Regions from separate parts of the Halomonas sp. AOP22-C1-8 genome, predicted to be linked through region 2. Evidence: predicted binding sites of a transcription regulator. Region 2 holds the regulator's gene; the other holds the start of a gene.
The links. The regulator sigma-54, encoded in region 2, starts transcription at its own class of promoters, with help from an activator protein. The targets are predictions, from matches to a motif close to TGGCACNNNNNTTGCTNT.
Positions count from the first base shown of each region.

Region 1: a site for sigma-54 is predicted at 8,002-8,019, ahead of glnA (glutamate--ammonia ligase). Genes of this name have one in related genera too.

Region 1 is NZ_JBQSYD010000013.1:87,251-102,542, forward strand. Features, by position in the region: gene ACT3TY_RS09175 (phosphatase PAP2 family protein) at 1-360, shown strand, start outside; gene ACT3TY_RS09180 (hypothetical protein) at 475-810, shown strand; gene ACT3TY_RS09185 (sodium/glutamate symporter) at 829-1,920, shown strand; gene ACT3TY_RS09190 (hypothetical protein) at 2,021-2,191, opposite strand; gene ACT3TY_RS09195 (entericidin A/B family lipoprotein) at 2,918-3,049, shown strand; gene ACT3TY_RS09200 (alpha/beta fold hydrolase) at 3,055-3,591, shown strand; gene ntrC (nitrogen regulation protein NR(I)) at 3,609-5,036, opposite strand; gene glnL (nitrogen regulation protein NR(II)) at 5,033-6,091, opposite strand; gene glnA (glutamate--ammonia ligase) at 6,362-7,768, opposite strand; gene ACT3TY_RS09220 (acyltransferase family protein) at 8,255-9,283, opposite strand; gene ACT3TY_RS09225 (alpha/beta hydrolase) at 9,449-10,324, shown strand; gene ACT3TY_RS09230 (hypothetical protein) at 10,389-10,694, shown strand; gene ACT3TY_RS09235 (hypothetical protein) at 10,927-11,580, shown strand; gene ACT3TY_RS09240 (metal ABC transporter ATP-binding protein) at 11,874-12,608, shown strand; gene ACT3TY_RS09245 (metal ABC transporter permease) at 12,592-13,482, shown strand; gene ACT3TY_RS09250 (metal ABC transporter substrate-binding protein) at 13,504-14,544, shown strand; gene ACT3TY_RS09255 (LysR family transcriptional regulator) at 14,541-15,292, opposite strand, start outside.
Region 2 is NZ_JBQSYD010000003.1:40,573-55,864, reverse strand. Features, by position in the region: gene ACT3TY_RS02490 (ABC transporter ATP-binding protein) at 1-804, opposite strand, end outside; gene ACT3TY_RS02485 (KpsF/GutQ family sugar-phosphate isomerase) at 1,060-2,046, shown strand; gene ACT3TY_RS02480 (KdsC family phosphatase) at 2,083-2,625, shown strand; gene lptC (LPS export ABC transporter periplasmic protein LptC) at 2,625-3,197, shown strand; gene lptA (lipopolysaccharide transport periplasmic protein LptA) at 3,206-3,697, shown strand; gene lptB (LPS export ABC transporter ATP-binding protein) at 3,707-4,456, shown strand; gene ACT3TY_RS02460 (RNA polymerase factor sigma-54) at 4,580-5,992, shown strand; gene hpf (ribosome hibernation-promoting factor, HPF/YfiA family) at 6,091-6,399, shown strand; gene ACT3TY_RS02450 (PTS sugar transporter subunit IIA) at 6,404-6,874, shown strand; gene rapZ (RNase adapter RapZ) at 6,942-7,856, shown strand; gene ACT3TY_RS02440 (HPr family phosphocarrier protein) at 8,091-8,360, shown strand; gene pmbA (metalloprotease PmbA) at 8,371-9,711, opposite strand; gene yjgA (ribosome biogenesis factor YjgA) at 9,808-10,329, shown strand; gene tldD (metalloprotease TldD) at 10,333-11,787, opposite strand; gene ACT3TY_RS02420 (YhdP family phospholipid transporter) at 11,784-15,292, opposite strand, start outside.

The DNA of each region.
Region 1 (15,292 bases), on a different contig from region 2:
GATGGAACCTGGCGTATGGTTCAATACACCAGCATCGCACTGCTGGCGATGGCGGCTTATCGCTTAATCAAAACGCGCCTGTGCCGCGAGCGGCCTTTTATCACCTACCTTGGGGGCGTGCATTGCGGGGAGCCTGCGCGTGACCGTTACAGTTTCCCCAGTGGCCACACCATGCATGCAATGATGTTCAGCGTACTGGTGGCAGTCCATACGCCGTGGTTGCTTCCTTTAGTAGTGCCTTTGGCCTTACTGATTGCGGTTTCTCGTGTTGGGCTTGGATTACACTACATTAGCGATGTTCTTGCAGGCGCCGCTATGGGTTATGGCTTTGCTCTACTTAGCCTCTATTGGGCAGGCTAAACATTAACTATTCGCCAATTTAACCACGACGCACTACGTTAAAACCAACCCTGTCATTTACTTGGTCTTGTGAAGACGGCATACGCCCTCTCGCATTCATTAAGGAGTGATGTGATGACCATGACGGTTGGTGAGCTTTTTATTGCACTGGTGATTATCTCTCTCGCGCTCGTCGCAAGTAATGCGCTGCGGCTTCGGATTGGCTGGCTACGTAGGCTATTCTTACCCAGTTCCGTCATTGCTGGTCTTGTGCTTTTATTGATGGGCCCAGACGTTATCGGACGCTTGCTGCCTACTTTTTTTGAAGAAAGCCCCGGTCTTTTCCCCACGTATGTACAAGAGAGCTGGTCTGCGCTACCTGGCCTTTTGATCAACGTGGTATTTGCTGCCCTCTTTATCGGTAAAACGATTCCTGGCATTCGTACTATTTGGCTGCGCGCAGGCCCCTAGGTCGTTGTTGGACAAACAATGGCGTGGGGCCAATACGTGGTGGGTCTGACGCTGGCGCTGTTGATACTTGCCCCCTTGTTTAATATGAACCCCATGGCGGGTGCCCTTATTGAAATTGGCTTTGAAGGCGGCCATGGTACGGCCGCTGGCATGGCCGATACGTTCTCTGACCTGGGGTTTGAAGAAGGCGCTGACCTTGCACTTGGTCTCGCCACCGTGGGCATTGTTTCCGGTGTACTCATTGGCACGCTCATGATTAACATTGCCGCGCGCCGCAACATCATTACGCCCAGCAACGAGAACGATGAACCTGATGACATGATCCGTGAGGACAGTCGTCCTTCTACTGAAGAGTTTAGCGAATTTAAAAAAGACCTCATGCATGAAGCAGGAACCACTGACCCGCTTAGCCTGCATATTGGGTTGGTGGGCATTGCCATTTTAATAGGTTGGCTGCTGCTCTCTGGCCTGCAGTGGGTTGAGCAAGCCACTTGGGCAAGCAATGGAGGTCTTGAGATATTAGCGCACGTGCCGCTATTTCCTATCGCGATGATTGGCGGCGTCATCGTCCAGTTAGTGATCACGCGCTTTGGCCTGGAGCACCATGTTTCCACACGTACCATGGCGCGAATTGCTGGCACCGCGCTTGATTTCACCATTGTCGCTGCACTTGCCACGCTGTCACTCACCACCCTGGGGGAATACTTCCTGCCCTTTTTACTGCTTGCCGTCGCCGGCATTGCTTGGGGGTTATTCGTTCTTATCGTGATTGCCCCCCGAGTGATTCCAGAAGGCTGGTTTGAGCGAGGCATTGGAGACTTTGGGCAATCCATGGGGGTCACAGTGACGGGCTTATTGCTGATGAGAATGGCTGACCCCAGCAATAAATCCGGCGCGCTTGAGAGCTTTGGCTATAAGCAGCTCATGTTTGAACCGGTAGTAGGTGGTGGGTTATTTACCGCCGCTGCTTTGCCCTTGATAGGCGAGTTTGGTGCGCTCGCCATACTGGGCTTTTCAGCTATTTTAACCGTCGGCTGGTTAGTCTTTGGCCTGCTGTACTTCGGACGCATGGTGCCCGACAGAGGCCGTGGCCGCTGGCAGAAAAAGTAGCCCGCCGCGTTATGCTCACCCCAAACGATCATGCCCACTTGCGTGGGCATGATCGTTTGTGTACGTATTCTTTTTAGAACGCGCCGTTGGGCGGTAACCATCAAATATCAGGCGGCATATCTTCGCGATCTTCTATTGTGATCATAAAAGAGGTTTTAAACATCATGTATAACCCGATAGCTGAAAATCCCAAGAACAGCACAAACATGCATAACATCAATCCCATCGCCATAACGCTTGTCCCTGAAATGCGCGGCTGCTGCATTGGCATGTTCTAACCGCTTAGATTTAGTATGCTGCAAGGATAGACTATATCGGTGGCTTCATCTGTACAAAGCTTGTGCAAATTATAATTAATAAACAAAACTTTATAATTTTCAATGGCTTAAAAAATACGCAACGCAAAAAGACCACACCGCTTACGCGAAATGGTCGTTTTGCATCTCTGCCGATCCTTGGCTTCGACGATTGGCATATCCTTACGCCAATACATATGAGCGGATGAGTGTCCTTTAACGTCCTGTTCTCTACTTGGCTCCTGCCTTCCCTTGTTTCCTATCAATCCGCTCATGTTGTTCCTACTCATAATACTGCAGGCTTTAGGCCAACTGCCAGAAAATAAACAAAAAGCCAACAAAATCAAAAATTTGTAATAAAAACACTTTCCTAAAAACAACGAAAAACTCTCTTTAACCGTGTGCAAAAAAGGCACATGCGACAAAAATACCTGCTCATCGAATGGTCACCGTGACACCAATCACCACTTGGGAAGCTGAACGTTTGGCTATTGCTCACTTTATTTCGGCAAAAACGTACTACTTCTTACCCTAACGTGTTATTGCTGGCTAATATAAAGAGAAGGCAAGATACTTCGAAGGCGCGCTTGGTATGGGCTACTGCGTTGCTGATGGCAGCCTTACTGTTTTATGCAAGAATGGTTTTACGCAGGACTGTTTCTACTCACGACTATTTCTGATCAACAAGAAGGGATCATTCAATGAAACGCACATGGGCGATGGGTGTAGTGCTATTAACCACACTGCTGGCGATCAGCGGTTGTAATACGATTCATGGCGCGGGAGAGGATATCTCGGAAGGCGGCCAGGCGATTGAAAGAGCAGCGGAATAACCATAATGATGACCGTCTATCTTTCACACGGCCTGGAAAGCGGGCCCGGTGCCTTGAAAATTCAGGCACTCAAAGGGATCGCCGAAACGCTCGATGATTGTGAGCCGGTCGTTATGGATTACCGTGGCATGGCAGAGCCCCCCAGGCGGCTGGATCACCTGTTGGATACTCTGTCAAAACGCAATGATAATCCCGCAGCGTGTGTGCTAGCGGGTTCTAGCTTGGGAGGATGGCTGAGCGCTGCGGTTAGCGCTCAGCATCCCCTTTTAGGTTGTTTTTTACTTGCCCCTGCGCTTGGCTTACCGGCGTACCCTGAAACCTCGCCGATGATTCAGGCTCAGCTTACCCATATCATCCACGGCTGGCAGGATGATGTCGTGCTGCCCGGCCCCGTTATTGAACGCGCCCGATTACAGCAACTCTCGTTACGGATGGTCGATGACGACCATCGTCTTCACGCTAGCCTGGACACCATACTGAGCGACTTTGAGCGTTTTCTAACGCAGTGCCAAGCGCTTACCAAGCAATCAATGCTCGTTTAGCGCGCACAGTGGCAGCGTTATTCGTCTGCCAGGGCGGGTAGCAACGTCTTTAATTTACGCGTTAGTGTATTGCGCCCCCAGCCTAACAATTCTGCTGCTTCTCCTTTACGCCCACCGGTGTGCTTTAACGCCGTCTCAATCAGAATTTTCTCAACGTCGGGTACGGCCTCTTCCAACAGATGTGTATGCCCTTCGGCCAGAGCACGGTCGGCCCATTCCCGAAAGGCGCTGCGCCAGTCGCCATGACCGCCGCTTTCAGTTGCCTGGGGGGAGCGTAGCTCTGGCGGTAAATCCTCCACCAGAATTTCACGCCCAGACGCCATTACCGTTAACCAGCGACAGATATTTTCCAGTTGGCGCACGTTACCCGGCCACGCCAGGCGCGTCAGGTGCTCCTCGGTTTCGGCCGTGAGTACCTTGATGTCGGTGGCAAGTTCTTTGGCGGCTTCAGCAAGAAAATGCCGTGTGAGGCGTGGGATATCCTCACGGCGTTCGGCAAGGCGCGGCAAGTGAATGCGGATAACGTTCAGGCGATGGAAAAGGTCCTCACGAAAGCGCCCGTCATCCACCAGCGACTCAAGGTTCTGGTGCGTCGCGGCGATAATCCGCACGTCAACCTTGACCGGGGTGTGCCCGCCCACTCGGTAGAACTCACCGTCGGCCAATACGCGCAGCAAGCGAGTTTGGGTTTCAGCCGGCATATCGCCGATCTCATCCAGAAACAGCGTGCCGCCGTTGGCCTGCTCAAAGCGCCCCTGGCGCTGGGCAGCGGCCCCGGTAAACGCACCTTTCTCGTGGCCAAACAGTTCAGACTCAATCAGATCACGCGGGATGGCCGCCATGTTCAGGGCAATAAACGGCTTGCCCGCCCGGGGGCTGTGCTGGTGGAGTGCCTGGGCTACACGCTCTTTACCGGTGCCCGACTCGCCATTGATGAGCACAGTAATATGCGAATGAGAGAGTCGCCCAATGGCCCGAAACACCTCCTGCATGGCCGGCGCTTCACCAATGATTTCTGCGTTCAAACCTTCGGGAACGCTGATCGGCCGTTGGCGCTCGCGCGCATGAGCCACCGCCCGGCGCACAAGCGCCAGCGCTTCATCCACATCAAACGGCTTGGGCAGGTACTCAAACGCACCGCCTTGATAAGAGGCCACTGCGCTGTCGAGATCCGAATGAGCGGTCATGATGATGACCGGCAAATCCGGGTGCGCCTCACGGATGTGCGACATAAGATCCAGCCCATCAATGCCCGGCATGCGAATGTCAGTCACCAGCACATCCGGTGGGGTTGTCAGCAGTCGTTCCAGTACGGTATCGGCGCGTTCTATGCACTCTACATCAAGATCCGGCTGTGCCAATGCACGTTCAAGCACCCAGCGGATAGCGCGATCGTCATCCACAACGACCACCCGTGCAACCTCGTTACGTGTCGCCTCTATCATGATGCTTCTCCGGTACAATTAATAACCAATGGAATCAGTAAGCGGAACTCGGTGTGCCCGGGACGTGAGTCACATTCAATCAACCCTTGATGCTGATGCAGGATCGACTGAGCGATGGACAACCCCAATCCGCTGCCTTCAGCACGCCCTGACACCATCGGGTAGAAGAGCGTCTCTTTAAGTCCTTCCGGGATACCAGGGCCGTTATCGATCACACCCACCTCGCTCACTAACCGGTGGCGCTCAGCACCCAGGGTGAACTGACGCCGGGCACGGGTGCGCAGCATCAATTTGGGCACAGGGGTCTCGGCATCGCTCATGGCCTGCACGGCGTTCCTGGCCACGTTAAGCACGGCCTGGATCATCTGCGCCTCATCCCCGGAAAGGTCCGGCAGGCTAGGGTCGTAATCGCGGTGGATGGTGATATTCGGATGTTCAGCCACCAGCAGCGTTCTTACCCGCTCCAGCACTTTGTGGATGTTCACCGGCGCGTGCTTAACAATGCGATTCGGGCCAAGCATCGAATCCACCAGATCACGCAAGCGGTCAACCTCCTCCACGATGATATGGGTAAACTCACGCAATTCAGGCTTATCCAGGTCACGCTCTAATAGCTGAGCCGCCCCGCGGATGCCGCCCAGCGGATTTTTCACTTCATGGGCCAAGCCTCGGGCTAGCACTTTGATGGTTTCCTGGCGCGTGGTTAGCGCTTCCTCGCGGGAAATTTGCATCAAGCGGTCACGAGGCTCTACTTCCAGCAGAAGCTCGTCTGCCGACAGGGGCGTCACGGTGTAATCCACCGTCAGCGCTTCACCGTTAACCGGGGTAATGCGCGCCTCGCGCTGGGTGTAGGGATGAAAGGCATCCCGCGCCTTGGCCAACACCTGGTCAATACTTTCATCACCGCCCAGCAGGGTATCCTGGCTGCTCCCCTGCACACGGCTAAAGCTTACTGCCAACAGCGCTTCGGCGGCAGGGTTCATCCAGCGTACGCGGAGCTCACCGTCCAGCAGCAGCACTGCCATGGAGAGATGTTCTAGTAAACGCTGATACATGAAGTGTCCTGAATGTCGCTGATAAAAACGTTCAATACGCAAGAGAAACTGCAAAAAGCACGCCAGGTTGGCCCCTTTCATCAGCATGCACGCCTTATGGGCGCCAAGCCTTGATTCAACGAGCGTTAAGCGCGCAACCTGCCATGGTGCGATCCACCACATGCACTATTTTAGTGCATGGAGTACCGTTAAGGCGCACCCTCTCACTGGTTAAGTGCAATAAAAAACCCCGCCGAAGCGGGGTTTTAGGGCTATCGCGTCAAAACGCGATTAGCAGCTGTAGTACATATCAAATTCGATAGGGTGCGTGGTCATGCGAATACGCTCCACTTCTTCCATCTTGAGTTCGATATAGGCATCAATCATATCGTCGGTGAACACGCCACCTTCGGTCAGGAACGCACGGTCAGCGTCGAGCGCTTCCAGAGCCTGGTCCAGGCTGTTGGCAACGGTCGGTACCAACTTGCCTTCTTCTGGCGGCAGGTCGTACAGGTTCTTGTCCATGGCATCGCCAGGATGAATCTTGTTCTTGATGCCGTCGATACCTGCCATTAGCAGGGCAGCAAACGACAGGTACGGGTTAGCGGTCGGGTCAGGGAAGCGGGTTTCAACGCGCTTGCCTTTGGGGCTGACCGTATAGGGAATCCGGATAGAGGCGGAACGGTTACGGGCGCTGTAAGCCAGCATAACCGGCGCTTCAAACCCCGGCACCAAACGCTTGTACGAGTTGGTAGAGGCGTTGGTGAAGGCGTTCAGAGCGCGTGCGTGCTTGATCACACCGCCGATGTAATACAGCGCCATTTCCGACAGGCCTGCGTATTCATCACCGGCAAACTGGTTCTGACCATCTTTCCAGAACGACTGGTGAATATGCATACCAGAACCGTTGTCGCCAACCAGCGGCTTGGGCATGAAGGTCGCGGTTTTGCCGTACGCGTGGGCCACGTTGTGGATCACGTACTTCATTTCCTGAACTTCGTCCGCCTTCTTCACCAGCGTATTGAATTTAACGCCGATCTCGTTCTGCCCCGCATTCGCCACTTCGTGGTGGTGAACTTCAACGGTCTGACCAATCGCTTCCAGGGTGTTACACATAGCGCCACGGATATCGTGGAAGCTGTCGACCGGAGGAACCGGGAAGTAACCGCCTTTAACGCGCGGACGGTGCCCCAGGTTGCCGCCCTCTACCTGATTACTGGTCGCCCAGGCGCCCTCGTCGGAAGAAATCTTGTACATGGAACCCTGAATATCAGACTTCCAATGTACTTCGTCAAAAATAAAGAACTCAGGCTCCGGACCGAAGAAAGCAGTATCGCCCAGGCCTGTGGACTCCAGGTACGCCTCAGCGCGCTTAGCAATAGAACGCGGGTCACGATCATAGCCCTGCATCGTGGCTGGCTCAATGATATCGCAACGCAAAATCAGAGTAGCGTCTTCGGTGAAGGGGTCGAGGAAAGCAGTGCCATCTTCCGGGCGCAGGATCATGTCGGATTCGTTAATGCCTTTCCAGCCCTCGATTGAGGAGCCATCGAACATTTGACCATTTTCGAAGAACTCTTCGTCTACATCGCGGGCAGGCACGGTAACGTGCTGCTCTTTACCACGAGTATCGGTGAAACGCAGGTCCACCCACTTAACATCATGTTCTTCAATTAGCGCGAGAGTCTTGGCTGACATTGTGCCTCCGATATGGGCGTGGCTTAAAGCATGTAACAGTAAGCTATCGATAAAAGTGTTATTAGACAAACCCCGTCATTCAATAAAGTACGTGCCTGACAGGCCTATCCTTTTTGTTCGCTTAACATTTGCCTGAAATTGAATCACACATCGCCTAGCGATCATTTCAAACCGGCTATTGTTGTAGCACGCCGAGAGGCATCTGCCTACGGTGGCTAGCCGCTGACAAATATAATGCAGAGAACATGCCAATCCTGCACCAACATGACCGAAACAATTACTAACCTGTTGTTTTAAGGCATATAAAAGCTGCGTCTGCATGCCTCTCTATGACGCATAAGTATTTCCCGAGGCTTTTAAACACACACGGACCTGTTTTTTTGACCCAAAATAGATCAAACACAAGCATAAGCGCACCTAATTGGTGCATGAAAGACATAGAGCGCCCCTCTCGGCTTCCAACCCACCGCACAGCGCGTCAACGCCCTACACTTTTAGCCGCTTGCCAAACATCATGGCCCCGGCTTTTGTGGTGTTCGCCATTTTACTGAGCAGGATAGAGCCCGTGGCGCCCGTCACTATCAGCAGCAGCACGTAAACCGTTATAGGCAACGCCAACGGCATCACCAACGCATCGGTAATGGCAAAAAACATGGGGTGCGCCAGGTAAATACCAAACGAATACTGGTTGATATAGCGCACCCAGCGAGGCGCTGTGATGTCTTTTAAATAACGCATCGCTACAAGCGTTGAGAGTATGAACAGCGGTATCACCCACACTTCCTTGGATGAGAACTGCAGCCACCCCGCCACACTGGCCGCGACCAGCAGGCAAACCAACACGACCAACCACAAAGGCCACGACAGGTACTGCATCCATAAAGGCCGCAGCGGTGCCTGGGCTCCACTATCAAAGGGGTAGTAACGCACTAGCGCCAGGGCCAGAAAGAACAGATATATCCAGCCCAGAGGCGCTACCCAGAGCAGATACCCCGGCAGCGCCACACCCAGCCAATACGCCACTCCCCAGTACGCCATACTCACCCAACAGCTCACCCACAGCCACGGCACCGGGTTAAAGCGCCACAGCTGCCAACGGGTAAACAGCCAATAAGCGATATAAAACTGCATGGCGATAATCAAGAAATAACCGTGCCACCCGGCGAAAACAAAGTACTCCAGCGCATTGGCGACAAAGCCTACCGACTCCCCTGCCATGTACAGCCGGACCCACTCGGCCGTCGAGTAGATAAAGCCATATACCAGATAAGGCAGCATGACGTACTTTACCCGTTGGGCCAAAAAGCCAGGCGGCACTGCCTTGTCATAGCGCATGGCAAACACAAACACTGAAATGAACAAAAAGATCGGTGTGCCCAATACCAGCGGCAGGCGCATCAGGTCGGTGGCCAGGTTATCCACACGCTGATTAACGTGGTCCAGCAAATGAAATAAAAACACGGCCACGCAGCCGTACGCACGCAACCAGTAAATTTCCTCTATCCTTTTATGCATACCTGCTCCGTGTATGCCTGACATTCGCCTGCGCTGAACAGTGTCGGCGGGTACGGGGTACGACGCTATAACCTTGCGATAATTCCCGGAGGCTGTTTGTCGCTCTTCTCATTTTCAAGTGTATTTCACGGGTTGTTACGTTTCTTGTTGACCAGCCTGACAGCCCTGGCGGGCCTATGGAGCCTGTTTAACGCCGCCGTTGCTGGCGAGGTGCACTACGCCACCTTTGACTCGCCCACGCTGGGCCACGCCTACCCTTACACCGTGTATCTACCCGACCATTATGACGCCACTGCCGCCGAGCCTTACCCAGTGGTTTATCTGCTCCATGGCTCTTTTGGCAACGAACGAGACTGGCTAGCCAAGGGCAACCTTGCCCAAACTGCTGATCGTTTGATTCGCGCTGGACACATTCCGCCGGCCGTTTTCATCATGCCCGGTAGTCGCAGCTGGTGGGTAGACGGCCATAATGAGGCCGCCCGCAGCGCCTTTTTTAACGACTTGATGCCGCATGTTGAAAACCAGTACCGAGTGGGCGCCACGCGAGCGCTTCGCGGCGTAGGCGGGCTATCCGCCGGAGGGTTTGGCGCGCTTAATTTTGCCCTGGAAAAGCCCGAGATGTTTGCCGCCGCCGCAGCGCTAAGCCCGGCAAGCTATCTTCCGTATCCGCCGAGCAACTCCTCAGCACACCGCCATCCCGCGTTTTTGGATGAACAAGGCCATTTTGATACGGCTTTATGGGACCAGCTCAACTACCCCGCTTACCTTGAAGCGTATCGCATTAACGTAACGCCCCGGCCCAGCGCAGAAGAGAGCGACATCCCGATCGTGCCACTTTACATTAGCGCAGGCCGCAGCGATGTGTACGACGCCGAGTTTCACGCCCGTAAGCTACGCCAAGCCATGGAACGCATTCAGCCTAATGATGTACGCTTGGACCTCTACCCCGGCGGGCACACTTGGCGCGTTTGGCGTGCCAGCCTACCTGCGGCCTTAACCTTTATGTTTCAGCATATTGGCAAAGGTCCCATTAACCAATAACTAGCAAAACTAATAAAAACCAAACTACACTTGTGTTTTTCGGCCCACTTACAAGGAAACCACGATGCATCGACATATCGAATGGGAAGACCCCGGCAAAGACAGCGTATCCAAACTGTTTGCTAACGACCATCATGAACACGCCCGCATTGGCACCGGCGATATTTTATCCGCCCGCTACCAAGGCCACATTGTTCACGTAAAAGTGGAAGCCTACCGAGAAGAAGACGCCGTGAGTATTGGCAGCGTTGCCGCCATCATGGACACCAAAGGCCACCATCTTAAAGGCCTTCCTGATCTCAACATCGGTGACATTGTCCGGCTCCCCGACGACAAGCGCGCCTTTGAACACTGGGACAAGGATAAATAAGCGGTTCCAGCACTGTTATTTCAAAGAGCCTCCATCGAGGCTCTTTTGCTTAAAGCTGAACGCTAGCGTTAATTTCAATTATGGGCGCCTCTTGCTCTTTTCAACATCTAACCATCCTTCGCCTTTAAGCGCCATTGACCTTAGTCATACGTAACGTCAGGCTTCCGTGAAAATCCCCTTCCAGTACATGCTACGCTTAATGCCATCCCCCTTTGATGACAGGACTTTCCCGATGCGTTTACACCCTCTTTTAGGCGTACTGCTGTGCGTTGTGGCACTGCCAGCCTTGGCGCAAACAACCGATGAGTGGGCGGGTTACGACGATGTATTTGAGCGCGGTGCGCGGCAGGCCAATGTGTGGGAGTGGGGGTGGACAGGTATTTATGGCGCAAGCCTTGTGGTGGATGCTTACCAGGCAAGCGAAGCAAGCGACCGCGATGACCGTTTTGATGCGCGGATCGGTGTGGTGAAATCAGCCTTGGCGCTTGGCGGGGTGTTGCTGGATAGCCAGCCACACCAAGCGGCGTTGGCGCAGTACGAGCGTTTAAAAGCCCGTGGTGAGCTAAGCGGTGTGCAAGCGCTAGGGTTGGAACTTGCCCAGGCCGAGCGGGCACGCCGTGGCTGGGGTGAGCGGGTGAACTCACTGGTGATCAACAGCATTGCGGGCGGTATTATTGCGGCCGATGGCCGCGAGCGCGACGGGGCGATGAACTTTGCCATGGGCATGCTGGTCAATGAGCTTCAGATTTGGACCCAGCCCAACCAGGCGTCATCCGCTATTAACCGTTTTCAGCCCGCCCGCGTTTCGCTTGGCCCAGTGACGATGGACGGTGAATATGCGCTGCTGGTCTCTCCCCAGCAGATTAGCGCTACATGGCGTTACTAAAACGCCCTGTGGATAAGTTACTTTGGGATGAGTGTGTGAGCGCGTTTGTCATTGTCACGACGCGGTAAGCACGTAAAATATTCAGCAATTTTTTTGGCTTCGCCAATTGTTATGTTATAACTTATTCTATTATTAAGAGGGTACTCTGTGAGTCATCGCACGCACCGCCATAACCGGGAGGGGCCTTGCCACTTCTCTTTAATGTCATTGTCGGCCACGAAACGGCTGCTACTGGTGACGATACCGCTTGTGGCGCTGTGGGCGCTGGTGGTGTGGGCTGGTGGGTGGCCTAAATGAGTCAGCGCACAACATCACGCTTACAGCTTAAGAATTTGCACTTGGCCCAGGGGCATCGCACCGTGCTTGAGCATGTGGATGGCGATATCAGGCCGGGGGCTATTACGGCGTTAGTGGGTGCCAATGGGGCCGGTAAAAGCACTCTGATCCAGGCCATTATGGGCGAACTTCGCCCGGCAGGTGGCAACGTCATATGCAGCGTTCCTTCTGAGCGCCGTGCCTGGCTGCCCCAGCAGTTGGCGCTGGACTTAACCTTTCCCATGAGCGTGGAGGAGTTGGTCATGACCGGCAGTTGGCCAAGCCATGGGGCACTAAAAGGCTACTGTGCGGCGCACTACCGTAAAGGTCGCGACATCATGGCGCGCTTGGGTATTTCGCACTTGGCTCACCGCCCGTTAGGCGAGCTTTCCGGTGGCCAGCGCCAGCGGGCCTTGATTGGGCGTACGTTGATGCAGGAAGCCGAGCTGTTACTGCTGGATGAGCCTTTTGCCAACGTGGACAGCGACACGGTCGATATTTTAATCCGTATCCTGCGCCAGATGGCCGATGACGGTACGACGATTATTATTGTTCTGCACGATATGGACCATTTACGCCGCTTGGCCGATGAAATATTGATGTTAAACGGCGGCCATGCCCGCTGGGTGGCACCCAGTGAACTACATCATCAGCCACTGCCCGCCCAGGCAGTACCTTTTACACTGGGGGAGCACCATGCTGGAACTGCTTAACACGTGGCTAATTGCGCCGTTTGATTATGGCTTTATGCGCCGCGCGGTAGTCGGCGGGTTAGCGCTGTCCATTGCGGCCCCGCCCTTGGGCGTTTTTCTGGTGCTACGCGGCATGAGCCTGATTGGCGATGCCTTGGCGCACGCCATTATGCCAGGCGTGGCAATCGGCTTTCTACTGGCCGGGTTCTCGCTGCCCATTATGAGTATTGGCGGCGTATTGTGCGGGTTAATGGTGGCGCTACTTGCCGGAGCTGTATCGAAGATAGGCGGCCAGCGTGAAGATGCGGCCATGGCGAGCTTTTTTATTATCTCGCTGGCGGCGGGGGTCATGCTGATCTCTATGGGTGGCAGCAGCGTTGATTTAACCCATGTTCTGTTTGGGTCGATTTTGGCCGTTAACGCCACCGCATTACTACTGATTGCAGGCATCAGCACGCTGATTTTGGTGACCCTGGCCATCATCTTCCGCGCACTGGTGGTGGAGTGTTTGGACCCGCTTTTTTTACGCGGCCAAAACCGCCGCAACGGCTGGGTGCATAGCGTGTTTTTAGCCTTGCTGGTACTCAACATGACGGCGGGCTTTCAAACGCTGGGCACGATGATGGCGGTGGGTTTAATGATGCTGCCCGCCACCGCCGCGCGTTTTTGGAGCAGGCGCCTTGAGGGGCTAATGGCGATTGCCGTCGTGATCGCCATGGTCGCCAGTACCGGTGGCTTGCTGCTCTCTTTTCATCTGGATATTCCCTCGGGGCCCAGCATTATTCTGCTGGCCGGCGTGGGCTATCTTTTCTCGGCGATGTTTGGGCGCTACCACAGTCTGGCTGCCCGGCTAAGGCGTAAAACAGCCCCGCTCAGCGCTGAGGCATCTACGTAACATCATTCAACAGGAGTCGGTATGTCTTTACGGTTATCTTCGCGCTTATTGGTTGGTGTATCCGCCATGTTGGCACTGCCCGCGGCCATCGCAGCAGACCGTGTTCAGGTGGTGACAAGCTTCTCCATCCTGGCCGATATGGTCGAGAACGTGGGCGGCGAGCACGTTGAAGTAACATCGCTGGTGGGGCCTGACGGTGATTCGCACGTCTACTCCCCTCGCCCAAGCGATGCACGCGCACTGACAGAAGCGGACCTTGTGGTGTTCAACGGCCTACTGTTCGAAGGCTGGATGGAGCGGCTCATTGAATCCAGCGGCTACAACGGCGCATTGATAACGGCCACCGATGGCATTAACAAGCTCGACTACCATGATCATGGACACGACCACGATCACGACCATGGGCATGACCATGATCACGACCACGACCATGCGCATGGTGAATTTGATCCTCATGCCTGGCAGGATATGGCCCAAACGCGGATTTACGTTGCCAATATCCGTGACGGCCTGATTGAGGCCGATGAGGCTAACGCCGATGAGTACCGGGCTAACGCCGATAACTACCTGGCCAGCATGGCAGAAGTCGATGCTGAAATTCGTGAGCTCATCAGCGAAATCCCGGCCTCAACCAGCGTGATTACTGGCCACGACTCCTTTGGCTACTTCTCGAATGCTTACGGCGTCAACTTTTTGGCACCTACCGGCTTATCGACCGAAGTAGAACCCAGCGGCGCCAGCATGGCCGAGCTGGTGGACGTGATCAACGACCAGAACGTACAAGCCCTGTTCCATGAAAACATGACCAATCCTGCGGTCATTCAGCAGCTTTCTGAAGAGACGAGCCTGCCGATTGCCGGAACACTGTATGCCGATGCGCTTTCTTCCGAGGGCGAAGCGAGCACCTACCTTGGCATGATGCGCCACAATGCGGTAGTGCTGCACGACGCACTGGCCCAGCCGGGCCATGATGACCATGCGCATGACGGCCACGACCATACACATGACGATCATGACCATGACCACGGGCATGATCACAGCGAGCATAGCCATAGCCACTAGGCATTGGTTGCCAGGGTCAGCCACTCTCTAAAACAGGCCATGGCCTGGGTTTCTGGCCGCGATTGTAAGCGCGTCAGCCAGTACCCGCCTAAACTCACCGCGGTGCTGAACGGTTGTACCAAAGCACCGCTGGTGAGCGGGCGTGAGAACATTGAAGGCGGCGCCAGGGCAATGCCTACGCCCTGCTGTGCGGCTTCTATCATGGCAATAGAAGAGTCAAACACGATACTTCTTGGCACAGAAACACTGCTGGATAACCCCGCCGCCAGTAGCCACTGCGTCCACTCATCGGTGCGATAAGAGCGTAGCCATGTTTCACCCACGACATCGGCCGGCGTCTTTAGCCGGGTGGCGATGTCGGGCGTGCACATGACCGACAGCGAGGCTGGCAACAAGGGCTGGGCCGCAATACCGTGCCAAGCGCCCGTTCCAAAGCGGATAGCAAAGTCAAACCCGTCCGCGGCCATATCCGTGCGATTGTTATGGGTCGAAAGGCGCAGATCAATAAACGGATAGCGCTCCTGAAAGTCAGCAAGCCTGGGCAGCAACCAGCCGACGGCGAACGTGCCCACCGCGCCCACATTCAATACCTCCCGATAGTTCTGCTCGCCTAATTGATCCAGCGTGTGTGTAATCTGATCAAACGACGCCTTGAGGACCGGCAGTAGCATTTCGCCCTCTTGCGTTAACATCAGCCCGCGCGGCAGGCGGGTGAACAGTGCTACCTTCAACTGGCCTTCCAGCAATT
Region 2 (15,292 bases):
GGTAACGGGGCCAAGAATATCGCTATACAGCGTCTCGGCGGGATAGTGAAATGGCACAGGGCCATCTGGCTCGCCATGAACGAACTGGCTAACGCGTGGGTCCTGGTTGGCATTTAGTGTTTGTGGCGTTCCCTCAGCGACGACCTGACCATCAGCGAGAAGATAGAGATAATCGGCGATGCTTAGTGTCTCTTTAATATCGTGAGAAACCACCACCGAGGTAAGCGCTAGTGCCTGGTTAAGCCGTTTAATCAACTGCACCAGCACGCCCATGGAAATAGGATCCTGCCCGACAAAAGGCTCATCATACAAAATGAGCTCCGGGTCTAACGCTATTGCCCGAGCCAGCGCCACGCGCCTGGCCATACCGCCCGAAAGCTCTGCAGGCGTTAGATGGCGAGCCCCGCGCAGCCCCACCGCTTGAAGCTTTAGCAATACCAGATCTCGAATCATGGCATCGGGCAGGTCGGTATGGACGCGCAAGGGAAACGCGACGTTCTCGAACACATCCAGGTCAGAAAACAGAGCGCCGCTTTGAAACAGCATGCCCATACGTTTACGCAATGCAAACAGCGCTTTTCGCGACAGCCGATGAACGTCCTGGCCATCGACGATAATACGTCCACGATCCGGCGTTAGCTGACCACCAATGAGTTTTAGCAAGGTTGTCTTGCCGGTACCGCTAGGCCCCATAATGGCGGTGACGTTACCCTGAGGAATAATCATGCTAATTCCACGAAAGATCTCATGGCTCCCACGTGAAAAATGCACGTCTTCAATTTCGATGAAGGGAACGTCTGTCATGGGTTGGTTGACTCCCATTGTTACTTAATAGTAGCGGGTGCGTTTATCGGTTGGATATTCTACCGTTTAAAAACAGCGTTTTCTAAATATTCTCGAACATCAAGCTTGGCTTCAATGGCACTTATGGCAAGACGTGCGTTCCAACCCACCCTAAAAACCCGTTAAAGCGCTATGCTTATAGATGCCCACAAAATGGTATTCTTGTCAGTTAATCGCACTACGTTTGCACTGTATTTCTATTAAAACGAGATGTTCATGCCCCAGCCCTCACCCACTGTTAGCCCGTTGCGTGAAAGCGCCCTACGCACGCTGCAAATAGAACAAGCCGCCATTGGCGGTCTTCAAGGCAAGCTTGATGAAAGCTTCGACCGTGCATGTGAATTGATGCTGGCGTGTCAGGGCCGGGTCGTCGTGACGGGAATGGGCAAGTCTGGCCATATAGCAGGAAAGCTGGCCGCCACGCTTGCCAGCACCGGCACACCTGCTTTTTTTGTTCACCCAGGTGAAGCTAGCCACGGCGATCTGGGGATGATTACGCGCAACGACGTGGTCCTGGCACTATCAAACTCCGGAGAAACCGCCGAAGTGACGGCGCTACTGCCTCTGTTAAAACGGCTAGGCACACCGTTAATTAGCATGACAGGCCGCCCTGGCTCAACACTTGCCAAACATGCGGATGCTCACCTGAACAGCGGTGTTGAACGCGAAGCGTGCCCTCTGGACTTGGCCCCCACAAGCTCCACGACGGCCGCCCTTGCCCTGGGCGACGCGCTTGCCGTTGCGCTACTTGAAACACGCGGATTTACCGCTGATGATTTTGCCTTATCGCATCCCGGTGGCAGCCTGGGAAAACGACTGCTATTGCGCGTTAAAGACCTTATGCATAGCGGCACACGCTTGCCGCAGATAGCACTAGGCAGCCCGTTGCGTGATGCGCTCTTGGAGATTACCCGCCAAGGGTTGGGATTTACCTGTGTTGTCGACAGCGAAGGGCGACTTGCAGGTGTTTATACCGATGGCGACTTACGCCGCACCCTCGACCAGTTTCATGATCTGCGTAAAGTAACCGTGGACGATGTAATGACCCGACCCGGCAAACGTATTGGCCCCGACCTACTGGCCGCCGAAGCGGTGCGCATCATGGAAGATAGCCGTATTACTGCGCTAGCGGTCGTCGATGACGAACAGCGCCCCATCGGGGCGCTCCATATGCACGACTTGCTTGCCAGCGGCGTTATCTAACCACTTTACCCAACAGTTTACTGACAAGGAGTCCCTATGGCCCTCCCCACTGCGCTACTTGACCAGCTTCGCCATGTGCGACTACTTGCCCTCGATGTTGACGGTGTGCTCACCGATGGACGGCTATACTTTCAAGCCGATGGTATCGAGATCAAAGCCTTCCATACACAAGACGGCCATGGCTTAAAGTTGCTTAAACGTGTGGGCATTCATGTGGCGTTAATTACAGGACGCGACTCCCCCATGGTGAGCCAGCGTGCTGCGGCGCTGGGAATTAACCTTGTCCACCAGGGCTGCGAAGATAAGCTCACTACTTTGAAAGCGCTGTGCGAGCGCCTCAACCTGAACCTAAGCCAGGTGGCTTACTGCGGCGATGACCTGCCTGATCTTGCGCCTATCAAACGCGCAGGCGTTGGCATTACGGTCCCCAACGCACCCGATTACATGCATACCCACGCTGACTGGATTACCGACCGCTTGGGTGGTCACGGCGCCGTACGTGAAATTTGCGATACATTACTTGAAGCGCAGGGCCACTGGAGTACTGTTCTTGAGTCGTATTTGAATGGTCGCGTGTAATGTTTCAAAGAACCAAGAAACGCGTCGGGTTAACGGCCCTGGTGGTCGCTTTAGGGGGGCTGCTAGTATGGCTGGACCCACGCGGCCCGGAAGACCGGCCCGTTGACGAAGAAGCGCAGGCTGAAGAGCCTGGCCACGTGCTGGAAAATGCCGAGATCACGCTGTTTGGTGAAACAGGGCATATCCAGCAGTCGCTGTCCGCGCCTTTATTGGTTTACATACCACAAAGCACCCAGGCCGAAGTCACTCAACCCGAAGCGACACTGTTTGATAGTGATAACCGAGAGTGGCTCGCTCACGCCAACGAAGGCGTTCTGAACACGGCCACCCAAGCACTAACACTGTCTGGTGATGCACAGCTCCTGGCGCCTACAGAAGGCTGGCAGCTTGATACTGAGTTATTACATTATGATGGGGTAGCGCGTCATGTCTGGAGCGAGGCGCCCGCCGTGTTTCAGCAGCCACCTCAACGAATGAGCGCATCACGTATGGATGTTTGGCTTGATGATAGCCAGGTCCGACTAACCGATAACGTCCGCGGCCATCACCCCCCCGCAACACAAAATCCTTAGGAGTCGCTATGAACGCTTTTATTCGCACCGCGCTTTTCGCCCTTGCGGTGCCGCTATCGGCAGCGGCCCAGACAAGCCAAGCCCCCATTGAAGTAGAAGCCGACCAGCTAGACCTTGATCAGCGTGCAGGCACTGCCGTTTATTCAGGCGATGTCAATATTCGCCAAGGCAGTATGCAACTACGTGGTGATCGCGTTGAAATTATCCGTAACGACGCGGGTGAGCTTTCTCGCGCTATTGCCACCGGAGAGCGCGCCTACCTACGCAATCAACTCGATGATCAGGACGCACCGATGGAAGGATGGGCACGCCGCGTGGTTTATCACGTAGCAGAGCGGCGTGTAGAGCTTATTGACCAGGCCGAACTGACCCAAGCGGGTGATCAGTTTACCGGTGGCCGCCTGGAATACTTCATTGACCGCGAAGTGGTGCAGGCACGCTCCGATGTAAACGGTAGCGAGCCGCAGCGTATTCGTATGACGCTTCAGCCAGCGCAATAGGAGTCAACCATGTCTATTGCGGAAGCACCACCCATAAAAACCCTTTACGCCAATCACTTGGCAAAAAGCTATAAGCGCCGCCGCGTGGTTAAAGACATTAGCCTGGAGATTGCTCAAGGCAGCGTGGTAGGCCTGCTTGGCCCTAACGGCGCGGGTAAAACCACATCGTTTTATATGATTGTGGGCCTGGTGAAGTCTGATGCGGGTACGGTGCGTATCGACGAGCAAGACTTAACCCGCGTTCCCATGCACGAACGCGCGATGGCCGGCATTGGCTATCTACCCCAGGAAGCGTCTATTTTTCGCAAGCTATCGGTTGCGGATAATATTATGGCGATTCTGGAAACCCGCAAAGATCTGGACAGGGCAGGACGAGAGCAGCGGCTTGAGGCCCTGCTTGACGACTTTCATATTACCCACATCCGTGACAACCTGGGCATGAGCCTTTCCGGCGGCGAGCGGCGGCGCGTCGAAATTGCCCGCTCCTTGGCCACAGAGCCCGCGTTTATCTTGCTGGACGAGCCATTTGCAGGTGTCGATCCCATCTCGGTTGGTGAAATCAAGAGCATTATTCGCGCCTTAAAACAGCGCCACATTGGCGTGCTAATTACTGATCATAACGTCCGAGAAACACTGGATATTTGCGATATCGCCTATATTGTCGGTGACGGCCACATTATTGCTGGCGGCAGCCCTCAGACTATCCTTGATAACCAAAAAGTGAGGGAAGTTTACCTGGGTGCTGATTTTCGCTTATGAATTTAATTTCACCGCTAAACAGTGATCTGCAGTAAAAATTTTATCAGTGGCATGCTTATTGCACTTGCACAACAACATGACTCGCACTAGGGTGAAGCTTTCCGATTAACGAGTGGTTCTCAGATGGTCATGAAAGCTTCTCTCCAATTGCGTATCGGTACGCAGCTGACCATGACACCTCAGCTGCAGCAAGCGATTGCACTGCTACAGCTATCGACATTGGATCTACGTCAGGAAATTCAGCAGGCACTGGATGCCAACCCAATGCTGGAGCAGGAAGACGAGTTCGGCGAGCAGGCGACCGTCGAAACACCTGACGAGGAGTGGTCAGAAAGCATTCCCGAGGAACTCTCTGTCGATAGCGACTGGTCTGACACTTACCAGGACATGGGTAGCTCTGGCAGCAGCGAAGGCCCCGATTTTGAACGCCAGGCCGCGGGACAAAGCCTGCATGGACATCTCCTTTGGCAGCTGGCGATGACCGACTTTACGGCTCGTGAGCAGCTAATCGCCGAAAGTCTGATTGATGCACTGGACGCCAATGGCTACCTGACGCAGCCGCTCAACGATATCCGCGATGGGTTACGTGCTCAGAGCATCGAAGGTCTCAGCCAGCGAGAGTTAGAGACCACTCTGATGCGCTTACAGCAGTTCGAGCCAACGGGCGTCTTCGCCCGTGACTTGCGCGAATGTTTGATGCTTCAGTTAGCAACGCTCCCCGACGACACGCCCCTACTGGTTCCCGCGCGCCGATTGGTTCGCCAGTTTCTTGAAGCGCTGGGCAAAAATGACATTCGCCTATTAAAGCGCCGCCTAAGCCTGGACGATGAGCAGCTAGACGATGTGATCGGTCTGATCCGAAGCCTGGACCCACGCCCAGGCAGCGCTTATGGCGTCACCGACGATAGCTATATCACGCCCGACCTGGTCGTACGTCATGATCATGAAGGCTGGCACCTGGAGCTTAACCCTGAAGCCCTGCCCCGGCTGCGTATCCAGCCCGACTACGCCAGCTTAATCAAGCGTGCAGACAAGAGTCAGGATAACCAGTTTTTAAAAGAGCACTTGCAAGAAGCGCGCTGGCTAATCAAAAGCCTGTCCAGCCGCAACGACACGCTTCTACGCGTAGGGCGCGAGATTATCACTCGCCAAATCGGTTTTTTAGAGCACGGTGAAGAAGCGATGAAGCCGTTGATTCTTGCCGATATTGCCGAGGCGGTTGAGATGCACGAATCAACCATTTCTCGGGTCACCACACAAAAATATATCCATACCCCACGGGGCGTATTCGAACTCAAGTACTTTTTCTCAAGCCAAATTAGCGGGCAGGATGGCGCAGACAGCCACTCAAGCACCGCGATTCGCGCCCGGCTTAAAAAGTTGATTCAAGATGAGCCTCCCGGCAAACCTCTTTCGGACAGTCGTTTGGTGACATTACTGGGAGATGGCGGCATCACAGTGGCACGCCGTACGGTGGCGAAATATCGTGAGTCGCTGGGCATTCCCTCATCAAGTGAACGTCGTCGTTTGCGTTAGTCGTTACAAGAGAAATGGCAAAACTCGCGACAGGGGCTTTGCAACACCGTAAAAAGGGTTACAATCGAAATTCAGTCCGATGGATAAGGAGCACGTCAATGCAAGTAAATATCACGGGTCATCATGTAGAACTGACTGACGCCTTGCGTGACTACGTTAATGAAAAACTTGAACGCATCGAACGTCATTACGACCACATCACCACGGTACAAGTCACCTTATCTATTGAGAAGGAGCGCCAACATGCCGCGTGCACCCTTCATGCGGCAGGCGCCGACTTACATGCCGACGCCGAAGATGTCGATATGTATGCCGCTATTGACGCCTTAGCAGACAAAATTGATCGTCAACTCGTTAAGCACAAGGAAAAAGCACAAGCTCGCGCCCAAGGCGCTGGCGTGCGTTAATTCAATGACGTTGGAAACCATCCTCCCCCCGGAGCGCGTACTTTACGACGTGCCCGGGGGCAGCAAAAAGCGGGTGCTGGAGTTTTTCAGCACCTTTATCGCTCAAAATACACCCAGTCTGGATAGCCAGGAAGTTTTCAGCCGACTGATCGGCCGGGAACGTCTTGGCAGCACGGGGATCGGTAACGGCGTCGCCATCCCCCATGCGCGCAGCCCACATTGCGTTACGCCTATTGCGGGTTTTTTAAAATTATCAGAACCTATTGATTTTGATGCTATTGATGGCGACCCGGTCGACCTCGTCTTTGTGCTGCTGGTTCCCGAAGAGGCTGACGACACGCATTTGTCGCTTTTGGGACAAGTGGCCACCATTATGAATGATGCGAGCACACGCCAGGCATTACGCAAAACCAGCAGCCAGCACGATTTGCTTGACCTGCTAATGGGCAAGATTCGCGAACAGGCCGCTCCATAATCGCCCATAACGACTAACACATTTTCATGCGTTATCCCTTTTATACGTTCAATCAGAGAGAGCCACTATGCAACTGGTGATTATTAGCGGCCGCTCTGGCTCTGGCAAATCAATCGCATTACAAGCGCTGGAAGATATTGGCTATTACGCCATTGATAATCTCCCCGCCATGTTGCTTGGTTCTTTGATTGACGAACTCCGTGACGAGGGTGAACGTACACATCTAGCGGTCAGTATCGATGCCCGCAACCTGCCAGCGGCGCTTGAGCGCCTTCCCGCACTGCTTGAAGAGCTGCGCGCGCGGCCTATAGATTGTCAGGTTATCTATCTAACCACCGATTCACGTATTTTACTGGAACGCTATTCTGCGACACGGCGACGCCATCCGTTAACGCGCAACAGTGATATGACGCTTGAAGAGGCGATAGAGAAAGAGGAAGAGACGCTCAACGAAATACGTGACTTGGCCGACCTGCGGATTGATACATCACGCTTATCGGTCCACGACCTGCGTCGGCGCATTTCAGACCAGGTAGCCCACCAGCGCAAGGACCAGCTAACACTCACCTTTGAGTCGTTCGGCTACAAGCATGGCGTACCCATGGATGCAGATTTAGTCTTTGATGTACGCTGCCTGCCCAACCCTTATTGGGACCCAACGCTACGCCAGTACACAGGACGTGATGCCACGATTATTGCGTTTCTGCGCGGCTACCCGATTGTCGAAGAGATGAGCCATGATATTCAGGCTATGCTTGAGCGCTGGCTGCCTGCTTACCAAAATAGTCAGCGCAGCTATATGACGGTGGCTATTGGCTGTACCGGCGGGCAGCACCGTTCTGTGTATATTGCCGAACAGCTGGCGCAAAAGCTGGCACCGCTCATCGGCGAAGTCCAGTTGCGTCACCGAGAATTGGAGCTGCAATACACGCTACGAGGAACCCGGGCAGAGCCACCGACGGCTTCTCCATTTTCCGAGTAGACGCCCAGCCCTACGTAAACGCTTATGCCACAGGGTTTGTACGAAAAGTCGCTGAGCGAAGGCCAGACAAGGCAAAAATCAGCGAAAAAACGGACCGAGCTCGCGCACGAGTTTACATGTGTAAATGAGTATCTTGATCGGACTCGCGCACGAGCTGATTTTAACGCCGTATGGTCAAGCGCAAGCAGTTTTCGTACAAAGCCTAATGACACCACTCGGAAAAAAGGAACCAGGGTGCCAGAAAGAACCTTAACACTGACCAATCAGCGCGGCCTACATGCCCGCGCCGCCACAAAGCTGGTGAAGTGCAGCCAGCACTACTCCGCCAGCATACAGGTGTATAAGCAGCAGCAGATGGCTGATGCAGCCAACATCATGTCGCTATTGATGCTGGCCGCACCCTGCGGCACCCAGCTGCGGATTTGTGCGGAAGGCGAGGATGCCGAACAAGCGCTTGATGCAATCCAAGCGCTGTTCGACGCCCGCTTTGACGAAGATCAGTAGTGCGGCTTTTTTAGCTACCGGCGACGGTCATCGCATCCACTAACCAGCTGCCCGTATGAATGCTGCCGCGTGTGTCGATATCACTTCCGATACCGACAAGACCTGAGAACATACGCTCAAGATTTCCAGCGATGGTAAATTCTTCAACCGGATACTGGATTTCTCCATTCTCGACCCAGAAGCCCGCCGCACCACGCGAGTAATCCCCGGTTACGCCGTTCACGCCTTGGCCCATTAGTTCGGTAACCCAAATGCCTCGACCCATCGTTTTAAGCAGCGCATCACGCGTCTGCAAGGGTGCGTCTAAACGCACGTTGCGGGCACCGCCAGCATTCCCCGTGGTTTGCATGCCCAAGCGACGGGCACTGTAGGACGAAAGCATATAGCTTGCGATACGCCCCTGTTCGATAAAGCGGTTATTACGTGTCTGCACACCTTCTCCATCAAACGGCGTACTGGCGGTCGCTCCTATTTCCATAGGGCGCTCTTCCAGACTAAACCACTCAGGAAATAACGGCGTGCCCAAACGGTCACACAAGAAAGAGGATTGGCGATACAGCGCACCACCCGCCAACGCGCCCAATAAATGCCCAACCAGACCACTAGACAGCGAAGGATCAAACAGAATGGGAAAGGTGCCGGTTGGCGGCCGCTTGGCACCTAACCGGCGCAGCGTACGGGCCGCAGCCTCGCGCCCTACTTCACTCGGGTCGCGCAAATGCTGAGGATTACGCGCAGAGGTATAGTCGTAGTCCCGCTGCATACCGTCTTCATCCTGAGCAATGAGCATGCATGAAAGGGAGTGACTACTGCCTTTTTGGGTACCTAAAAAACCATGACTGTTAGCATAAACCCGTACGCCCTCACCGCTTGAAAGCGACGCGCCTTCTGACTGACTAATACCCTCAACGTCGCGACCCGCCTGCTCGCAGGCAAGCGCAAGGTCGATTGCTTGCTCAGTTGTCAGCGCCCACGGGTAATGAACCTTAAGGTCCGGCAATTCGGTCGCCATCTGATCGGCATCCGCCAAGCCAGCCACCGGGTCTTCACCGGTATAACGCGCAATGGCTAATGCTTTCTCAACCGTTGCTTGAATCGAGGCACTGCTGGCGTCACTCGACGATGCACTTCCTTTGCGCTTGCCGACGTAAAGCGTGACGGCAATGCCCTGGTCTCGTGAAAGCTCAACCGTCTCCACATCGCCCAAGCGCACGCTAACGCCCACGCCCTGATCAACGCTTGCGCCCACTTCCGCCGCATCGGCTCCCAGGCGCTTGGCCAAGGTCAACGCCTCTTCTGCACGCGCGGTTAACAGTGCCTGCTGCGAGGATGCATCAAATGCCTGTGCCATATAGCCTCCTTTTTCGTACGAATCTCATCGCCGAATCAATGTTCTTGTCGCAGCCTGATATAATGCTGCCAACGAATCTTGTCTGTGAGCCTTACTATGCCGAAGAAACGCCCCGAGCCCCTTGATACTCAAGAACCCGAAGAGCGCCCCAGCAAGTCGCAGCTCAAACGCGAAATGCATGCACTCCAAGCGCTCGGCGAAACCTTAATCGCCATGAAACCTGCTGAGCGTGCCCGCTTTCCTCTCTCCGACGACATGCTGCGCGCTATCGAAGAGACCTCTCGTATTCGCTCCCACGAAGGGCGCCGCCGTCATATGCAGTATGTCGGCAAGCTGGTTCGCAAAGAGGACCTGACCGCGATTCAAGGTGTCTTTGACTCAATTGAGCAGGAAAAAGAGCAGCGCGACCATGCCTTTCATCGTCTTGAAAAGTGGCGGGACCGGCTTATTGGAGAAGGCGATCCTGCCGTTGACCAGTTTATGGCAGACTATCCCAACGCGGATCGCCAAGCGCTACGTCAGTTAGTGCGCAACGCTCAGCGTGAGCGCGATCAGGACAAACCACCCGCCAGCTCGCGTAAGCTGTTCAAACTTCTCCGCGACACGCTGGCGCTTTAACACTTACGAGGACTGCGTACCGCCAACGGTTAGCTCATCCAGTTTTAGTGTGGGCTGACCCACCCCAACCGGTACGCCTTGACCCTCTTTGCCACACACGCCAATTCCTGTATCCAGCGCCATATCGTGGCCAATCATGGAGACACACCCCATCGCCTCCGGCCCATTACCAATCAGCGTGGCGCCCTTAACGGGAACCGTAATGCGCCCATCCTCAATCAGGTAGGCTTCGCTGGCGGAGAATACAAATTTGCCCGAGGTGATATCCACTTGGCCGCCACCGAAGCTAACGGCATAAATACCTTTTGTGACGCTTTTGATAATATCCTCGGGTGCATCCTGGCCTGCCAGCATGACCGTATTGGTCATGCGCGGCATGGGTAAATGCGCAAACGACTCGCGGCGAGCATTACCGGTTGGCGCCATGTTCATTAATCGGGCATTCAGCTTGTCCTGCATATAGCCAGTAAGAATGCCGTCTTCGATCAACGGCGTGTTTTGCCCGGGCGTGCCCTCGTCATCGACACTTAACGAGCCGCGACCATCAGCAATCGTGGCATCATCGACCACCGTCACACCCTTGGCAGCGACGCGTTGCCCCATACGACCCGAGAATGCCGAACTGCCTTTACGGTTGAAATCACCTTCCAGCCCATGGCCGACGGCTTCGTGCAGCAAAATACCCGGCCAGCCAGAAGCCAGTACCACCGGCATTTGTCCGGCTGGCGCATCGACCGCCTCAAGATTGACGAGCGCTTGGCGTACGGCCTCTTTTGCGTATCGCTCGGCAACACCTTCATTACGCAGGCGAGCCATGGAGTAGCGTCCGCCACCGCCTGCACTGCCGCGCTCTCTGCGGCCATTTTTCACGGCAATTACGCTAACGTTAAAGCGCACCAGCGGGCGAATATCCGCGGCCAAAGTGCCATCACTGGCACGCACCAGAACTACTTCGTAAGTGCCTGAAAGCGAGGCGCTTACCTGAGAAACGCTAGGGTCTGCCGCGCGCGCGATGCGATCGGCTTCTTTTAGCATGGCGACCTTCTCTTCAGCAGTCAGCCCCGCTAAAGGATCAACACCAGCGTAAAAAGGGGCCACTGAAACCGGCTTAACGGCCTGCCCAGGCAAGCGCTTGCCACTACGCACAATGCCTGAGGCCGTGCGCCCGGTATCGATCAGCGCATCCGCACTAATCTGATTGGAGTAGGCAAAGCCGGTTTTTTCTCCGGCCAGGGAGCGGACGCCCACACCGCCATCAATGTTGTAGCTTGCCTCTTTTACCTCACCATCTTCCAACACCCAGCCCTCTGTCCAGGTGCGCTGAAAGTAGAGATCGGCGTAATCCACACCCGCGCCCATGGCGTACTCAAGGCCTTTATCAAGCCCATCAAGGTCCAAGCCACCCGGCGTAAGAAGAATGGAAACGGCGGAGTCTATATCGCTCTTAAATGCGGTCATTCGGAGCCTTCTAAAGTAACCTGCGGCGAAGTCCAGGGGCCTCGCGCGCGATAATGAATGGTCGTCGCTCGATCCAGAGCGCTGCCAAAAAGCTGATCAGCAATAAATAGTGCGCCACCTACAACAGGAGCGCCCACCGCAAGGGCGGCAATGGGCAGTGTTTGCGTCACCGGCATCACAACGCCAAGGCGCAAATCAAGCTCTCGATGAAGCAAGTTAACATTACCGGTTAGGGTTAAGTTGGCGGCAGGTGCTTTAATTTGCAATGGCTCGCTCAACGAAAGCTGGCCATTTTCGACATCTGCCGTGCCGTCAACGCGATCAAAAGCGGTGCCCGTGCCGGTGACGTCAGAAAAATCCAACCGCAATCGACGCAATATATTATCGAAATTCAGCAGGCCAACGAGACGCACCGGTGCAGAGTCCAGATGCATAAAGCGCCCATCCTGCACGTCGATGCCTATGTCGCCCTGCGCCTGATTTAACGAGAACTGCCATGGTGCGCCCGCCCAGCCAAGATTGGCGGTTGCGGTAGTACGTCGGCTGCGTAAGGCAACGGGTTGATCCATGCGCTCAAGAGCGGTACCTACATCGCCGCCTTCGATGGAAATATTGGCCTGGGTTCGACTGGTCGAGGCATCGCCCTCCCAATAGAGTTCACCACGAGCAGAAAGTTGCCCAAGCGTTAACCCAACCGGCATTAGCGAAAACCGGCCTGGTTCAGTGTACCAATAGGCGGATAAAGGCCCGAAACGGCTTTCTCCCATGCTCATTTCCGCCAACCGAAGTCGCCCATCGGGTAGCTCAGCCAGCCACTCAGGAATAGCCGCAGGCACTGTGCGCTGCGTCTCCACTTCACCGAGCCAAGAATCCGGCGAGGTCGTTTCTGACTCACTGCTCGTATCTGCCAAATTAGTCAGCCTATCCAGTGCTAACTGGCTAATGGTGATATCCAGAGGGTGCTGAGCTGCTTGCTGATAGCGAAGATGCCCCGTCACCAAGTCGCTCTCAAGCGCTGCGGTAACTGTGCCATTCTGTACACTGCCGATTAATGCCGCACCACCAACGCATGCTTGCTGATAGACAAGGCAAGCGGTATCCAGGGAAAACTCCAACGGCGGATGCTGACCGGATAGTTGAGCGGTTAGATCACCGCTCACACCCTGGTCGCCTCGAAACAGTGGAGCGACGGCTTGTTGCCACGCCATTGGGTCAATGCGAGGAAGGTTTGCCTGTAAGCGAAAGCCTGACTGCATCGGCCACTCGGGTGCGCTTACCTCAGCATCCGCCACATGCAGGTTGCCTGACACGTCACCTAACCGATCCTTTAAGCGTAAATGCGCGATATCGGCCAAGCGACCCTCCACCCGACCACTGTCGAAATCAGCATTAAGCGTCCAGGGCCAAGGCTCGCCTGCAGCCTTGGCAAAAGGTTCAGGCAGATCAAGACGCACCCCTTCAAGCTGGCTTTCTAGAGATAGCGCAGGGCCTGGCTCAAGCGTTACGCGCCCTTGCCACTGCATCGTTCCATCAAGCAGCTGCTTGCCTTGCTCGGCAGGTATATCCACCAATGAGAAAAGTGACGCCACCGGCGTTTGCCCCCGCAAGCGGATACCGTCTCGCTGGGTATGCATGTCAGCACTAATATCGCCGCCCAATAGCTGTCCATCGACACTGCCTATTAGCGCCATGCTGTCACCGTACTGCTGCCAGGTTAACTGGCCCTTTACCGCCTGAAGCGCCTCGCCCACGGGGGCGTAAGCGACACGGGTGAGCGCAGGGACTGCATTGACTTCCAGCTGGAAATTATCTGGCGCTTCCAGAGGTAGTGATATGGCTAAATCAGCCTCTACCTCGCCTTCAGCCTGAAGGTCGTTGAGAATATTCATATCGACATCAGGTATCGATGTTAAAAATGCGATCAGGGCGGAGCCATCGCCATGCAGGTTACCCGACACATTGAGTATCTCATCTTGCATGGTCAGCTCGCCTTGTGAAGCGGTTAGACCGCGACTCTGGGCATGCTCAACCCGCGCTTCAAGCACCTGATTTTGCCACGTTAAACGCCCTTCAACATCCTCCAGGCGAGGCCAGCCGGGGGCAATAGGCAAATGCCCTTCGGTTATCTTAAGTGCCAGCGTTGCGGATATATCATCAGCGCTAATGTCGCTCTCGATAGGCAGGCTCAGTTTGAGCGAACCATTGGGCACCTTGCCGCCAATATCATCTAACAGCCAGTCACGCAGTTCCTCATCGAATACATGTAAGGGCAGCCATTGACCCAGAGGGCGCTCAAGCGCATCGACATTGGCAAAATCGATATCCAGTCCGAACCGACCTGTCTCCTCTGCAACCACTAACCCAAACCCACCGCTTATCTGGGCATCGTCCCAATCCACGTTAATTTGACGGCCGCTGACCATCGTATTAGGTCCATCGTAGACCCACTCTACGATGCCCTCAGCCTGCTGAAGCTGCATGGGTTCGGTGAACAAGTCGGGGAAATAGAGCGAACTGTCACCGGCACTATTAAACGTCACCCGGCCACGGGAGTCCCGAGCTTGAACCCAGGCATCCATGGGGCCGCCACCTGGCGCGCCTTCCCAAGGCGATACTTCGACATTGGTTAACGCCGCATCGACCTCCCAGCTACCCTCCTTCTGGCCCAAGCTCAGCCCTTGCACCCGCCCCCTCGGAGCCAGCGTTTCCAGTACACGCGTCACGGATTCGGGTAACAATACGTAGTCTCGCCAAGCAGTGAGCGAAGCCAGCTCAAAAGCACTGGTACGCAGCGCCCACTGGCCTGGCCGATGAGACAGGTACCAGTGATGCGGAAGTGCCGGGCCCTCTATCGCCTCGCCAGGTTCAGCCCAATCAACACTCTCTGCGTTACCGCTTAACCATGCTTCACCGCCCTCTCCTTCGCGCTGCCACTCACCCTGTGCTTGTATGTTTCTTAACACGGCGAACTGAATATCCTGGCGTAGCACTAGCTGAGGGATATCGATGGCAAGGCGCACCTCCTGAAGCCTGCCTTCATACCAGCGGCCCCACACGCGTGCATCGCCTCCGGCCTGCTCCAGGTTCGGCATATGTTCTGGCCGAAACAGCTCAACCAGCGTCAGCAGCTGATCAAACTGGGCCTCCAGCTTCAACGTGGCAGAGAAATCGTTCAGACCATCTCGGCCCGGCTGCATTTCCGCTAGTAGTTGTACGGCGGGTATCGGTGGCGTTTCGCTGCGCTCCGAATAAAGAACGTCGACCGTGCCCTGAAGTTTTGCCCCTTGCTGATTGCCGGCTAACAACAGCGCAGGAGCTTCGAGAATGACTTGCTCTTGCTTGCCGTGTAGCACAACACGTGTGTCATCAATCCAGATTTGCTGGCGCAATACCCATTCCGTCCAGGCATCAATGGTTGGTAGGTCAACATCCGGCTCTGGCGCTATATGCAACGGCAGCTTGGCAGGGTCGGGCCATTGCCAAACGTCGTTCACTCCTTGATAAA